Regions from separate parts of the Shewanella sp. 10N.286.51.B2 genome, predicted to be linked through region 2. Evidence: predicted binding sites of a transcription regulator. Region 2 holds the regulator's gene; the other holds the start of a gene.

Region 1 (8,358 bases), on a different contig from region 2:
AGGTGCAACGCCATGCTTGCTGGCTAAGTCTTTGGCAATGTCACCGACAACCACAATCGATACCGTATTGTTAGCGACACACACATTGGTTGCTGCAACCATACCTGCCATACCTAGTTCAGCAGCGCGGGGTGATGCGTCACCTTTGGCTTTAGAGAAGCGGGCAATCAAAGATTCAATCTTCTGGCTTACAAAGGTTAAACCGCCTTGTTGTGTCATCAGCGCAGCTAAACCGCCAACAAGCATAGATAGAATGAAGATTTCTTGCATGTTGGTGAAACCAGCATAGATATCTTGACCAAATTGGACCGCACTATAATCCATAGTGAACAGGCCTGTAGCGCCAGCTAGCAGTATGCCTACGGTTAGTACCACAAACACATTAACTCCTGATACTGCTAAAAATAATATCGTTAGGTAAGGAATAACGTTAATGAAGTCAATTTCTTGGGCGGCAATGTCAGCTTGTCCCTGACCCGCAATAGCAAATAACACTAAGGCAATTGCTGATGCTGGCAGCGAGAAAATTAAGTTCTCACGGAACTTGTCTTTCATTTCACAGCCCTGAGTACGGGTTGAGGCAATGGTGGTATCAGAAATAATAGATAAGTTATCACCAAATAATGCACCAGATAATACTGCGCCAGCCATTAATGCATAATCAATTTGCGCTTGATCAGCAACGCCTAATGCAATCGGCGCTACCGCTGCAATGGTACCCATTGAGGTGCCCATCGCGGTAGCAATGAAGGCAGCAATAACAAAAAAGCCGGGTAATAATAAGTTCGATGGGATCATTGATAAGCCCAGCGCAACTGTAGCATCAACACCACCAGTCGCTTTAGCGACAGAGGCAAAGGCGCCTGCCAATAGATAAATCAGACACATAGCAATAATATTGCTGTGACCAATACCGGCAATGAAAGTATCAATGGATTGATTTAATTTTTGCTTAGACAGTAATAACGCCAAGATAATCGCCGGTAAAATCGCGATAACACTAGGTAACTGATAAAAAGCAAAGTCTACACCTTGGCTTTGAAAGTAAACCCCAGCGCCAATAAATAAGGCTAAAAAAGCAAATAGTGGCAGTAAAGCAACAAAGGAGGCTGGGCTGGTGGCCGATTTTTGTGTTTGTGTGGTCAAGTGAGTCTCTCTTATTATCTTATTCAATTCATTGATGGTTATTGGTGCTGCACCAATAGGCTGCGAGTTACTTTAGCAATCCATGTTATTTCAGTTTCAATGATGATAGCTTGTGCAATGATAGTCAGCATAGGAGATCTACAAATTAGTGTCAATCTAGACGTCTAGACTTCTTTGCTTCTAGGGTTGGTTTTACTTTAATGGCACATGCTAACTGTATTTGCAGCACAATAAAGTATACATCTCATTAACCTTGAGGCGGTTTGGTGGCTGTATTTTGACCTTTAACAGCCGCTGCAATATTATCGGCGTTCATTGATGCAAGAGCCGCTTGATTATGAAACCAGATAGAATGACTGCAATGCAGCAGCTCATAAACCAAGTTAAAGATACCTTTCCCTTAGATGATCCTGCTTTAGCCGTATGTGGTTCTAATAATAGCTGTATTGGCTGTCCCAAAAAACTTCTTGAAATTGTCGATAGTGAAGTGAGTTATTGGCAATCATCGCTGGACAATAATGACACCCCGAGCTTTGGCGATTTAGAAAAATTTGCCAAGTTATGTAAAAACGTTCATCGAGGTTTAAAGCGCAACGGCTTATTTGATAGTCAATAGTGCGAATATTGCCTGTGAGGGCTTGATGGTTATTAGGATTGTTATCAAGCTGCCTTTTACTACCTCACTTTCCTGCCTCAAACTCCCATATCCGCTGTAATTTTAGATTTCATTTTTTCCCTTAAGATGGTTAGCATTGCCTAAGCTATGTTGATAACCGATAACTGACTAGCGAAATTGATAAAGCGTACTGTTGTGGCACAAAGCAATAGGCTATCTTAGCGAGGTAGCCTCACTATAGGAATAATAATGGCACTGACACTTTCGCAAATTGAAGCTTTTTGTTTAGTCGCAGAGCTGGGCTCTGTGTCAGAAGCGGCGAGACAAACAGAACAGAATCGCACCAAAATGACCATGGCGATTAAAGCGATGGAAAAAGATCTCGATACCGCATTATTTGATCGCACCGGTAACCAAGTCACATTGTCCGAAGCAGGTAAGGCTATTTATAAAGATTGCCAAAGTATGCTGACAGCGGCGCAGCGGATCCGCCAAACCTGTCGTCAAGTTAAAGGTGAGTTTGCTGCAGAAGTATGGATTGCCCGTGACGACTCTTTACCTGACGATATTTGGTTAGAGTTGACTCATCAGCTTAATAATCACTTTCCAGCAACCTCATTTAATATTGTGCTGGCCTCCACCGGCGATCTGGCCAATTTAGTTGAAACTGAGCAAGTTAATTTTGCTTTTGGAATTGACTATGAAAGCACTGATAGTGCCATGGTGACATCACATCCTTTAGGTAAAATTCGCATGATGTCAGTGTGCCGTCATGACCACCCCTTGGCAGCAAAACGCCGAGTGTCAGATGAAGACTTGCGCAGCGCCATGCAAGCATCAATGGTATATTTAAATGAAAAGTCCAATCCTGAATTACAGCCTTTTTCCCGTAACTATATTGGTTTTTCAAGTTTTGATTACATTCTTAGCTCCATTCAAACTGAAGATGCTTGGGGTGTAATGCCTGAGCCCTTGATTAAACATTTATTGAGGCAGCAATCCATTGCGGTGATTAAGCATACTTACGGTTTATTGCAGGAAGACTATTGCATGTTTGCAGCAAGTGGCCTTAATGAGCATCCCGCGACAAACTGGTTAGCCGATCAGTTAAATGACTATCTATTTGCTTTTTAATCTTGTGTTCATGATAAGCCCATCCTCGATGGGTCATTAAATCAAACTGTTCAACTGGTCCATTTCAATAACCAGCTATCACCTTTGTATTAGCTTATTCGTGTTATTTCGGATTCATGCCAAGCACTCACTGTCAATATAATTGACAGATGATTGCTAAACTAAGTCATTGAATAGCCTTGCTATAATAATATTACTATCAAAATAACCTCACAGACGTTGAGTTTGTCATTGCTGATTTAATACAGAATGCCAAACTGTACTCAATTACCTATACGGGTAAATGATTAATTTTATGAGGAATTCATATGTGTGTGCCATCTCAAGCAATAGAGCAAAAAGTGTTGATACTGTCTTCAGTATTTGCGCTGATGTTTGCTGTAGGCGGCTTGGCGGTTGGGCTGATATTGGGTTCCTTAGTCATAGCCTTTGATGGTTTATACTCGTTAATTAGTTTGCTGTTAACTATTTTGTCACTGCTCGCCGCTAAGCTTATCCATTCCCCGAAAGATAAGCGTTTCCCCAATGGTAAGGCGATGTTTGAACCTATTGTTATTGCGATCAAAGGTTTAGTGATTATGAGTCTAGTGATTTATTCACTGTTCGGCGCAATCGATAGTTTAATACAAGGTGTCAAGCTGTTAGACATTGGTGTAGCGAGTGTTTTTGGGCTGGTAAATACCCTTGGTTGTGGTTTTGCTTGGTGGAAAATAACCCAAATGAGCCGCGAGTCGCACTCAGGGTTAATTGAAGCAGAAACTAAGCAGTGGCAGATGGATACTTTGCTCAGCATGGCTATTACGCTGGGGTTTGTTATCGCATGGGGCTTAACGCAAACTTCGCTGGCTCAATATGCAGGTTATGCCGATCCACTCATGATGATATTAATTTCAGCTTACTTTTTGAAAGTTCCTTTTTCTATGGTGAGTCAAGCGGTCAAAGAGCTATTGCAAATGGCACCACAACAAGAACTGATTGCAGAAGTATCCAAAGGCATGAAAGAAGTTGATAGCCAAGAAACCCTGCATTTAGGCAGTGTCGTCAAAGTGGGAAATGAGCTTAGAATTGATATCAATGTCGTACCTAGTGAAGAGTCAATTATAAAGACCGGTGATATCAAAGTATTTCAGCAAAATCTCAAGCAAAAGTTATCAGCGCTGCCATACAAGTTAGAGCTTAAAATGAATATTGCCATTTAGCCATTTAGTCATCAAGCTATTGCTAGTCACTACAATAACCATATTCGATTATTGGTACCATTTGAGTCTTAACGAAGACTCACTTATCCGCCGCAACAACCACTAACTTGCTCATTACGCTTCATTTAGCGAGACAAACTTGATGCTAAATACGGCCTTTCAATAATGGCTTTTTTGCGCTATCTAGGTGCAGCTTGCACTACTTACAACCATTTTCAAAAAATCTAATTAAATTAGGATATTGATTTATAAGCATTTATCAACCTTGGTATGAAGTTGGCTTATTAGCAGTCAACTACATAACTATAGGGAATGCACTATGTCATATATCGAGCCAAAGGAGTTTGCTACCAAGATGGTAGATGCTGGGGAGCAAAAAATCTTCATGTCGACACGAGATACATTAGTTAGGGCATTTATGGCTGGCGCGATACTGGGACTTGCCGCTTTTTTTGCCATTACCGTTATCGTGAAAACAGGTAGCTTGTTAGTCGGATCATTATTATTCCCGGTTGGGTTTATTATGTTGTATCTGATGAAGTTTGATTTGCTGACAGGTGTATTTACCTTGGTGCCTTTAGCTGTCCTTAACAAGCGACCGGGATGTACCTGGGAGCAACTTTTTAGGAATTGGGGGTTAGTGTTTGTGGGGAATTTTGCCGGCGCGTTAACCGTGGCATTTTTTGCATCCTATATCCTGACTTATGGTTACAACACTGACGGTGGAGTATTAGCGGCTAAAGTGAGCTCAATTGGTGAGTCACGTACGTTAGGGTATCAAGAGCATGGCGTGGCAGGCTGGTTTACTATTTTTATTCGCGGCATGTTGTGTAACTGGATGGTGTCTATGGGAGTGGTAGGCGCTATGATCTCAACCTCAGTGAGCGGCAAAATGGCTGCAATGTGGATGCCTGTGATGCTGTTCTTCTTTATGGGTTTTGAGCATTCAATCGTTAATATGTTCCTATTTCCATTTTCAATGATCATGGGCGGTGACTTTACTGTTAGCGACTACCTATTGTGGAATGAAATCCCAACGGCATTAGGTAATTTAGTCGGCGGCTTTTTACTCGTGGGCTTACCTTTGTACTTAACCCATGTTAAGACAAGCCCTGAGCGTAAAACTGCTGCTGAAAAAGAAAGCTTAGCTTTATAAGCAGTGCTAAGGCCTATCCTTGTCTCGATTGGGCTTTGTTATGGCGATTCAAGTGATACCTGCTTACTTAATGGTAAGCCGTTGATGGTTTTATCGGTAAATACTATTAGCTTGAACACTATTAACCTAAATAAAATAGCTTGAACAAAAAATGCCCGCAGCTGCGGGCATTTTTATGGTTTCAAACCTGCTAATTATTAGTCTTCAGCATCACCAAGGGACAATAACGTCGCGTTACCGCCAATGGCAGTAATATTGTTGGTGCGGGTTTTTTCAGTAATAAAACGAGTAAGGTAGTGTGGTCCGCCTGCTTTGGGGCCAGTACCTGATAAACCTTGACCGCCAAAAGGCTGTACACCCACTACTGCGCCAATTTGGTTACGATTAATATAGACGTTACCCACATCAACCTTGTCTGCAAGATTTAACGCATGGCCTTCATTGCGGCTATGAATTCCTAAAGTAAGACCAAAGCCGGTGCTGTTTATCTCGTCAATAACCGCGGCTAAATTAGCGGCTTTATAACGAATAACGTGCAAAATTGGCCCGAAATGTTCTTTCTCAAGCACTTTAATTGAATCAATTTCTACCGCTGTTGGCGACACAAAGTGGCCATTTTCAGTGCCTGCGGGTAAGTTGATTTTCTTAATTAACTTACCAACTTGCGAGATATGATCAATATGGGCATTTAGGTTCGCTTTTGCAGTGGCATCAATCACAGGGCCAACGTCAGTTTGAACAAAGCTTGGGTTACCAATACTGAGTTCTTCCATTGCGCCCTGCATTACATCTAACACGCGATCGGCAATATCTTCTTGTAAGAACAGCACTCGCAATGCCGAGCAGCGCTGGCCTGCACTGGTAAACGACGATGAAACCACATCTGCAACCACTTGTTCTGCTTGTGAGGTCGAGTCAACTATCATCGCATTTTGACCGCCAGTTTCAGCGATGAGCGGAATGATAGCACCTTCACGATTAGCTAATGTGCGGTTAATCAATTTAGCAGTGCCGGTTGAACCAGTAAAGCACACACCGCCAATACGTTCATCAGCGGTGATCGCTGCGCCAACAGTAGCGCCAGTGCCTGGTAAGAACTGCAGTACATCGACAGGAATGCCTGCTTCATGAGCTAATTGCACTGCGCGGTAACCTACTAATGAAGTTTGCTCAGCGGGTTTGGCAATCACGGTATTACCAGCAGCTAGCGCCGCAGTAACTTGGCCCAAGAAAATCGCTAATGGGAAGTTCCAAGGGCTAATACAAACAAAGATGCCGCGGCCTTGAATGAATAGTTCATTTAATTCACCCGTCGGCCCAGGAAGCAAAGTTGGCGCCGCCATCATTTTCTTGGCTTGAATAGCATAGTAGCGACAAAAATCTACTGCTTCACGGACTTCATCAATGCCATCTTGTAAGCTTTTACCTGCTTCACGAGTACAAAGGGCAATCAGCTCTTCGCGGTTCTCTTCAAGTAAGTCAGCCAGTTTTTGCAGTGCAGATGCACGCTGCTCAACGGGGGTATGACTCCAACGATGAAAAGCGCCATGGGCAGAACTTAATGCAGCTTCAATTGCCTGATTATTGGCAAAAGCTACTTGTCCCACCGTTTTAGTGGTGTCAAATGGGCTGAGTACATTTTTGGTTTCGCCGCTTAAGGTCTCGCCATTGACTAATGGCCCAGCAGTCCATTGGGTATCGTTAAATTGGTCAACGCCGGCAAAAAATGGCGCAGACTCAGAAATGATGTTCATGTTTAATCCTTTAGAGTTTTTACGTTCTATACCAAAAATATCTTCCGGCAGAACAATTTTATTATTAGCTAAAGTTTTATAAGCTTTTAAAGTGGTTAATGGATGCACCACTAAGCTTTCGATAGGGGTTTTCGGGTCCACTAATTTGTGAACAAACGAGGTGTTAGCGCCGTTTTCTAATAGGCGCCTTACCAGATAAGGCAGTAGATCTTTATGGGCACCAATAGGCGCGTAGATACGCACGGATTTTGCGCCACTTTCAGCCAGCATAGTGTCGTAGAGCTCTTCACCCATGCCATGTAGGCGCTGGAACTCATAGTGACGATTCGCGCCCATCGCACTGATACTGGCAACTGTTTGGGCATTATGGGTGGCAAATTGCGGGTATATGGCGCCTGTAGTGGCGTCAGAGAGTAAATAACGAGCACAGGCTAAATATGATACGTCCGTGCCGGCTTTGCGAGTGTAAAGTGGGTAGCCACCGTCGCCAGCTTGCTGAGCCCATTTTAACTCACTGTCCCAATAAGCGCCTTTTACTAGTCTCACTGGAATTTCATCGCCTTGCTCGCGGGATAACTTAGTTAACCAACATAATACCGGCAGGGCACGTTTTGAGTAGGCTTGAACCACAATCCCCAGTAAGCCCCAACCTTGAGTTTCGTTGGCGTTATATAGCTTCTGGAATAACTTGAGTGATAATTCAAGGCGATCCATTTCTTCGGCATCGATTGAAATACCGATGTTGAGCTCGCGCGCTTGCACGATGAGTTTAATGACAGTGTCATATAATTCACTGAGTACACGTGATTCATTGGCGACTTCATAGCGTGGATGCAGCGCCGATAATTTGATTGAGATTGTGGGGCGAGGAGCGCTTGATAGATCGTATTCTTGTGCGCCTAATTCAGCAATCGCATGGCTATATTCAGTGTAATACTTATGTGCATCTTTAGCGGTTAACGCGGCTTCACCGAGCATATCATAGCTGTGGGTGTAACCTTGCTGGCGCTTAGCAACACTGTTTTTAAGGGCCTCTTTAACCGTTTGTCCCAACACAAACTGTTTACCCATAATCTTCATCGCGGCATTCATTGCTTGACGAATAACAGGCTCACCAACACGATTAACTAAACGGTTTAGCAAGTTACTAGGTTTGCCGTCGATGTTTTTATCTAACTTAACGATTTTACCTGTGAGCATTAAGCCCCAAGTGGATGCGTTAACTAACACTGAATCACTTTTACTTAAGTGCGCATCCCACTTAGCGCCAGAGAGCTTATCTTCGATTAAGGCATCTGCAGTAGCGGCATCAGGGATACGCAATAATGCTTCAGCAAGACACATCAAGATAAT
Region 2 (8,358 bases):
AGCTAACCCTGAGTGCTCACGCAGGGCAAACGCCACATTATCAAACACATTCATATCGGTAAAAAGCGCCCCACTTTGAAACAACATACTCATGCGCTTTCGCTGCTCAAATAATTGTTGCCGCTTCAGTTGGTGAATGTTTTGCCCAGCAAAAAGCACCTCACCACTATCAGGGGTTAATTGACCGCCGATAAGTTTAAGTAAGGTGGTTTTACCTATGCCACTTGGCCCCATAATGGCGGTCACTTTGCCAGTTGGAATGCTGAGACTGATATCATCAAAGATAACCTTAGTCCCTCGGCTAAAGCCCATGTTCTTAACTTCTACAAGGGCTGACCTAGTGGGCTCTAAACTTGGAGTAGACATGTCTATAGAGGAAATAATAGCCTTCCTAGAGAACGAGATGTAGAGCTGAAGTGTACGAAATTGTGTAAGAACCTACAACAAATCAATCACCATGCGTTACAATCCCTAACAATTTTCGCAATAGCGACGATTTTTGTTAATATCTGACAAAAATATCGCCATAACTCAAATAATTGGAACAAGATGCTTTTTAATATCATGATGCTCATCGTCGGATTGGGCGCATTAGTTTGGAGCGCAGATCGCTTTGTTTACGGAGCAGCCGCCTTTGCTAGAAACTTAGGCCTGCCACCAATGTTAATCGGTTTAACCATTGTGGCCATGGGCAGCTCAGCGCCAGAAATGCTGGTTGCTGCCACCGCATCAATGGAAGGCATGAGCGATACTGCAATTGGTAACGTGCTCGGCTCAAACGTGGCTAACATCACCTTGATATTAGGGGTTACCGCATTGTTTGGGGCTATTTCAGTTCGCTCAGAAACCTTAAAGCGTGAAATTCCAATCATGATTGCGGCAACCGTATTAGCTGGCTACCTTATTCACGACGGCATGCTCACCCGTGTTGAAGGTGGGGTATTATTAATCGCATTTTTCGCCTTGATGGGCTATTTCATTTGGAGCGCGATGCGAAATAAGAAAAAAGATGTCCTAGCTGATGAGTCTGACGCAGAGATCCCTAAAAATGTACCCACATTACATGCTATTATCTGGATCATTGTTGGTATGGTGTTATTGCCACTCTCGGCAGACTGGATGGTGACTGGCGCGGTAGGCATTGCCAAGACATTTGGCTTGTCAGATCTGGTCATCGGCTTGACCATTATTGCCATTGGCACCAGTTTACCGGAACTAGCAGCATGCATCGCTGGCGTCCTAAAAAAAGAAGACGACCTCGCGATTGGTAATATTGTTGGCTCAAACATTTTTAATATTTTAGCAGTGCTGGCCATTCCAGGGCTGATTGCCCCAGGTGAAATCGACATAAATGCAAGCGGTCGAGATTTTTACATGGTACTAGCAACCAGCACCGCATTAGCAGTACTGGTATTATCGAGTGGCGCTAAAAAGCAGCTTACTCGCTGGCATGGAGCCCTTTTATTAATCGTCTTTATTGCGTACCAAGTTGTCTTATTTCAATCACAATAATGGGGCATAAAGATGTGTGACTCACCAAAGCGTAACCCGAAATCGCTTTGGACAATAGAGAGATACATATGACAGAACAAACACAATTGCGCCAATGGGGTCGTCAAGTCATTGATATTGAAAAGGCAGCATTAGATAACCTTTATCAATATGTAGACTCAGACGAGTTTGGCCAAGCCTGTGAACTCATTTTAGAATGTAAAGGCAAAGTCATTGTCATGGGCATGGGCAAATCTGGCCACATTGGCAATAAGATTTCTGCCACACTCGCCAGCACAGGCACGCCTGCATTTTTTGTTCACCCTGGCGAAGCAAGCCATGGCGACTTAGGCGCTCTGGCAAAAAATGATATTATTTTAGCCATATCAAATTCTGGTGAAGCCAGTGAAATTCTCACCTTAATGCCCGTTATACAGCGCATGGGGGTCCCGGTAATCGCGATTACGGGTAAACCAGAATCCAATATGGCCAAGCTATCTAAACTGCATTTATGTATTGAAGTGCCTGAAGAGGCCTGCCCATTAGGGCTAGCACCAACATCAAGCACTACCGCAACCTTGGTGATGGGTGACGCCTTGGCCGTAGCATTATTGCAAGCGAAAGGCTTTACCCGTGATGATTTCGCCCTATCCCACCCTGGTGGATCTTTAGGTCGTAAACTATTACTTAAAGTCAGCGATGTAATGCACAAAGGCGCTGATATTCCACAGGTGAAAAGTGAGCTCTGCATTACTGAAACCCTATATGAGATCTCAAATAAAGGTTTAGGTATGACTGCAGTGATCGATAATGCAGACAAGCTAGTCGGGATCTTTACTGACGGTGATTTACGCCGCGTCATCGATGCTGAAGTGAACCTGCGTACTACCGCTATTGCCGATGTAATGACAACCAACTGCATTACCATCAGCCCAGGTATTTTAGCCGCGCAAGCATTACAGATTATGGAAGAAAAAAGTATTAACGGTTTAATTGTCGTAGACGAGAACCAACGCCCAGTCGGCGCACTTAACATGCTCGATATGGTTAAAGCTGGAGTCATTTAACATGTCATTACACGAAACACTGCACCAAGGTTTTTACGGCCCAATCTCTGATGATGTTTGGCAAAAAGCCAAAAAAATTAAGCTGCTTATTTGCGATGTCGATGGGGTATTTTCCGATGGCCGTATTTATTTAAGTAATGCAGGGGAAGAGTTAAAAGCATTTCATACCCGTGATGGTTATGGCATTCGCTCTATTTTAACCAGTAATATTCATGTTGCTGTGATAACCGGGCGTAAATCTGCCATTGTGGAAAATAGAATGACCGCTTTAGGTGTCACTCATATTTATCAAGGTGTTGATGATAAACTAGTGCCTTACCAAAGCCTGTTAGATACCTATGGCGTTAGCCCAGATGAAGTCGCCTATATTGGTGATGACATGGTTGACTTACCTGTGATGAAACAGGTTGGCCTTGCAGTTTGTGTGGCTGATGGCCATCCTTATGTTAAACAACATTGCCATATGACCACCACCATTAACGGCGGAAATGGCGCATTACGTGAACTCACCGATTTGCTATTACTTAGCCAAGATAAGTTTGAAAATGCCCACGGAATGAGTATATGAGCCGAGTGACCTTCGCTATTATCGGATTTTTTGGCGCAGCCTTAGTCCTTTATTGGCAAGTACAAATTAAACGTAGTCAGATGGAGGCAAGTAAATTGCCTGCCCCTGCTCGCCCTGATTTTATCGCCAATGACTTACGCACCACTGAATTTAATGAGCAAGGTTTAGTGCAAAGCCGAGTCTCAGCGAAATACATGGAGCACTTTCAGCAAAGTAATGAAACCATGTTTACTGAGCCTGTCTACCTTATTTATCCTGAAAATGGTGAAGCCGAATGGCAATTAAGCGCAGATTTAGGCAAGCTGAATAATGAAACAGGCAAAGTAGTTTTAGAAAATAATGTTATTATTGATGCAATAAACATCGACGAGCCATTACAATCTTTGACAACCACCATGTTGGCACTCGATATGAACACCATGATTTTGACCTCAGATAGACAAATTTTTGTTACTGGGTCAGATTTTAATATACAAGGTTTAGGCCTGTATGCTGATTTAAATGCTCAAGAACTTGAACTTTTAAGTCAAGTAGAAGGAACGTATGAAGCAAAGTAAACTTTTGATTGCCTCACTACTCAGTGTAGTCAGTATTGCCAGCGCCTATGCAAAAGAAGGCGATTTACAGCAAGAGCTTAAAGTCGCAGCTGTGAGCCAAAAAGCTGACATAAAAAACAATCAGGTCATCTTCTATGGCCCAGTTAATGTGACTCAAGGGTCGATTAACATTAATGCCGACGAATTACGCGCATTTGGCACCGAAAGCGGCACCCAAAAAACCATGGTTGCCACAGGTAACCCTGCGACATTTTCCCAAGAGTTAGATGATGGCCGTATTGGTACTGCCAGTGCCGATGAAATTAAATATGAGCTTGCCACTAGCATTTTAACCTTAACGGGTAATGCTAAATTGGACCAAGCTGGCAGCCAGGTTACTGGTAACCTAATTAGCTACAACATTGAAAAGCAGCAGTTAATTGCTGAAAGCACCGGTACTGGTGAAGATCGGGTTATCACTATTTTTCAACCAGAAAGTCACCCAGACTTGATTGATTCTGAAAAGAAAAAAGATGAGCAACCACATTTACCAGACAGCGCTAAACCCGGTGATGACACGCCACCAGCTATAATTGAAAACAACAATTTATCTGCTGTAGAGGCTGTGAACTCAACTGAAACACCCGAAGTAACTGAATCACTTAACGCTGAGGCGCAGGCGACATTGTCAGCCCCAGCAGCTGAGCAAAATGACTAATGACCCAAATTACGTTAACCGCTGAAAATCTCGCTAAGAGTTATAAAAGTCGCCAGGTAGTAAAAGATGTCAGCCTGACGGTAAAAACCGGCCAAATTGTTGGCTTACTTGGCCCTAATGGTGCGGGTAAAACCACCACCTTTTATATGGTCGTAGGCCTAGTCAAAAGTGATAAGGGCCGCATTCTGATCGATGAAGATGATTTAACCGCAGATCCAATGCATTTGCGCGCCCGAAAAGGCATTGGCTACTTACCTCAAGAAGCCAGTATTTTTCGTAAGCTCACAGTACACGATAATATAATGGCAGTGCTTCAAACTCGCAAAAGCTTATCAAATGAGCAGCGCATTGAAGAACTGGAACATTTATTAGAAGAATTTAACATAACTCATATCCGTGATAGCCAAGGTATGGCGTTATCGGGAGGTGAGCGTCGCCGAGTTGAAATTGCACGCGCATTAGCGGCAAATCCTAAGTTTATTTTATTAGATGAACCTTTTGCAGGGGTAGATCCTATCTCAGTAATCGACATCAAGAAAATTATTCAACAACTTAAAAGCCGTGGTTTAGGGGTGCTAATTACCGACCATAATGTCCGTGAAACACTTGATGTGTGTGAGCGAGCATATATTGTGAGTCACGGAAACTTGATTGCTGAAGGAACACCTGCTGAGATCTTAGTCAATCAGCAAGTTAGGTCGGTATACTTAGGTGAACAATTCAAGCTATAGTTAGCACTATTCAGTTTTTAGTATGGCATTCGCGGCCAACAACAAACCTTAATCTAGTCTATTTTTCTAGGATCATAAACTAGCGCCCACACTGTTCGTCGCGATGATGTAATTCAATTAGGGACAAGCGGTACATGAAAGCCTCACTCCAACTCAAAATGGGTCAACACTTAACCATGACCCCACAGTTGCAACAAGCGATTCGCTTATTGCAACTTTCCTCATTGGAGCTACAGCAAGAAATTCAACAAGCACTTGATTCAAACCCGCTATTAGAGCTTGAAGACGAATTCACTAAAGCCAAAGAGCCCGTAAAAGAAAACGCCCTGCAAACTGACACCGATTTTAGTGATAATAGCCAAGTCACCATAGAAAAAGACACCTCAACGGTTGATACCACTGAATCGCTCACTAAAGATTCTATGCCTGAAGAACTCCCTATGGATACCACATGGGATGAGGTGTATACCGCCTCGCCGACTTCTGGCTCTGGCGCAGTATCGAGCGGTAATGATATGCCGTTTCAAGGCGAAACCAGTGAAGGCTTGTATGAGCATCTTGAATGGCAAAAAAACCTCACTCCCTTTTCTGAAAATGACTTGGTGATTGCAACCGCCATTATTGATGCCATTGATGAGCGCGGTTACCTCACCCAGAGCGTTGAAGACATTTTGCAATCCTTAGGCACTGACGATATCGAACTCGATGAAGTTGAAGCTGTACTTAAACGGGTACAACACTTCGATCCCGTCGGCATTGCAGCGCGAGATTTAAGTGAGTGTCTATTAATTCAATTAGGCCAATACCCTAATGAAATTCCTTGCATAGATAATGTTAAGTTACTGATTAAAGATCATCTTGATTTAATCGCCGGTCGTGACTTTAGGTTACTGATGCGTAAAACCAAGCTTAAAGAAGATGATTTACGTGAAGCCATTGAATTTATTCAAACGCTCAATCCACGTCCAGGCTTGCAAATTACCCCCATTAAAGATGAGTACGTCATTCCTGATGTTACTGTACTTAAAAAGAATGGTCGCTGGGTGGTCGAGCTAAATCCCGATAACATGCCTAAAATTGGCGTTAATCAGCAATATGCAGCTATGGCCAAAGGCGGTTCAAGCCAAGCTGACAGCCAATTTATTCGTGGTCATTTACAAGAAGCCAAATGGTTTATCAAAAGCATCGATAGCCGTAATGAAACCTTACTAAAAGTGGCTAACTGTATCGTACAATTTCAGCAAGGTTTCTTTGAGTTCGGTGAAGAAGCCATGAAGCCGATGGTGCTCAATGATATTGCTGAAGCGGTTGAAATGCACGAGTCGACCATTTCACGGGTCACGACCCAAAAATACATGCATACCCCCCGTGGACTTTTTGAACTAAAATATTTTTTCTCAAGCCATGTAAGTACCGATGATGGTGGAGAATGCTCTTCTACAGCAATTCGCGCATTTATTAAAAAGCTCGTAGCTGCAGAAAACCCGAAAAAGCCTCTTAGTGATAGTAAAATGGCGACACTATTGGCTGAACAAGGGATTAACGTTGCTCGACGTACGATAGCCAAATATCGAGAGGCAATGCTCATCCCTCCCTCAAACCAACGCAAAAGCTTATAACTTTTGTTATTGGAGGATGACCTATGCAAATTAACCTGACTGGAAACCATATTGAAATAACTCAATCTTTACGGGAATACGTGCAAACAAAATTTTCAAAGCTTGAACGACACTTCGAACAGATCAATAATGTTCACGTTGTGCTCGATGTTCAAAAGCTACAACAGATTGCCGAAGCCAAACTGCACCTAAAAGGCGGTGAAGTGTTTGCTGTATCGCGTAACGCTGATATGTATGTGGCAATAGACGCCCTGATAGATAAGCTAGACCGTCAGGTAATTAAACATAAAGAGAAACTCACTAAGCATTAACGATGGAACTTCGTACCATCCTGCAGCCGGCGTGCACTACCTGTGCCACTCCGGGCAGTAAGAAAAAGGTACTGGAATTAATCAGCAATTTAATGGCTGCCCAGTACCCAACCCTTTCTTCACAGGCTATTTTTGAAAGTCTAATAGCGCGTGAAAAAATGGGCAGTACAGGTATAGGAAATGGCATAGCAATTCCACATGGGCGCTTAGATAATATCGAAGAACCCATTGCTATTTTAATCAAATGCGAAGAGCCAATCGCCTTTGATGCCATAGACAAGCAACCTGTAGATATTTTATTTGCGCTTCTTGTACCTGCAGATCAGTGCCAGCAACACCTAAGCACATTATCTAGCATGGCAGAGAAACTCAGTGATAAATTGATACTTAAACGACTTCGAAAGAGTCATGACGCTACAGAACTTTATCAGGTTATTACTGCATGAAACTTGTCATCGTATCGGGACGTTCAGGTTCAGGAAAATCAGTCGCACTGAGAGTGCTTGAAGATTTAGGTTATTACTGTGTTGATAACCTGCCACTGCCACTGATTGGCAGCCTGCTTGAACAGCTTAAAGATAGTAACGAGCTTGTCGCCATTAGCGTCGATGTGCGTAATATCGAAGAGCAAGGCAAAGTACTCAAAGAGCAAATTGCTTTACTGTCTGACGATACCAGCATTACCAGTTTCTTTTTAAACGCCAACGATAAAGTGTTACTGAAGCGTTTTAGTGAGACCCGCCGATTACACCCACTGTCTAAGAATCAAATTTCGTTACAAGAAGCCATTAAGCTTGAGGGGCGGTTACTCGAACCCATAGCCAAAATGGTTGATCACTATATCGACACCTCGCAAACTAATATCTACGAATTGAGCGATCATGTTCGGCAAATCTTGCTAGGCAGTGTTGATAAAGAATTAGTGGTACATTTTGAGTCATTTGGCTTTAAGCATGGCATGCCGGCTGAAGCAGACTTTATGTTTGATGTGCGCTTTTTACCGAATCCGCACTGGGAGCTTGAGTTAAGGCCCTACACAGGCCTAGATGCGCCCGTGCAAGAGTTCTTAGAGCGACAGCCTTTGGTGAATAAGTTTATCTGGCAAATTGAAAACCTTTTTGACACTTGGATGCCACATTTAGAGCGTAATAACCGCAGCTACCTGACCATTGCCATTGGTTGTACTGGCGGTCAGCACCGTTCGGTTTATATTGCCGATCAGCTCGCTAAACGTTTCAACAACTCTAAGCACAAAGTCAGCGCCCGCCATAGAGAGCTTGGCATTGAATAAGCTAACCACAACGCCAGCCAAAACGG

What was found. Region 2 encodes sigma-54, which starts transcription at its own class of promoters, with help from an activator protein. Its sites were predicted from a motif close to GTTGGCACGNNNNTNGNNT; they were not measured.
Region 1: a site for sigma-54 is predicted at 4,360-4,378, ahead of AB4140_RS14995 (formate/nitrite transporter family protein). Genes of this name have one in related genera too.

Annotation. Positions count from the first base shown of each region.
Region 1 is NZ_JBFRKH010000055.1:5,746-14,103, forward strand. Features, by position in the region: gene AB4140_RS14975 (Na+/H+ antiporter NhaC family protein) at 1-1,164, opposite strand, end outside; gene AB4140_RS14980 (hypothetical protein) at 1,484-1,762, shown strand; gene AB4140_RS14985 (LysR family transcriptional regulator) at 2,012-2,896, shown strand; gene AB4140_RS14990 (cation diffusion facilitator family transporter) at 3,205-4,095, shown strand; gene AB4140_RS14995 (formate/nitrite transporter family protein) at 4,415-5,251, shown strand; gene putA (bifunctional proline dehydrogenase/L-glutamate gamma-semialdehyde dehydrogenase PutA) at 5,449-8,358, opposite strand, start outside.
Region 2 is NZ_JBFRKH010000014.1:147,065-155,422, forward strand. Features, by position in the region: gene AB4140_RS04220 (ATP-binding cassette domain-containing protein) at 1-366, opposite strand, end outside; gene AB4140_RS04225 (calcium/sodium antiporter) at 550-1,512, shown strand; gene AB4140_RS04230 (KpsF/GutQ family sugar-phosphate isomerase) at 1,581-2,558, shown strand; gene kdsC (3-deoxy-manno-octulosonate-8-phosphatase KdsC) at 2,560-3,126, shown strand; gene lptC (LPS export ABC transporter periplasmic protein LptC) at 3,123-3,683, shown strand; gene lptA (lipopolysaccharide transport periplasmic protein LptA) at 3,670-4,380, shown strand; gene lptB (LPS export ABC transporter ATP-binding protein) at 4,380-5,111, shown strand; gene AB4140_RS04255 (RNA polymerase factor sigma-54) at 5,246-6,730, shown strand; gene hpf (ribosome hibernation promoting factor) at 6,754-7,041, shown strand; gene ptsN (PTS IIA-like nitrogen regulatory protein PtsN) at 7,044-7,487, shown strand; gene rapZ (RNase adapter RapZ) at 7,484-8,332, shown strand; gene AB4140_RS04275 (HPr family phosphocarrier protein) at 8,358-8,358, shown strand, end outside.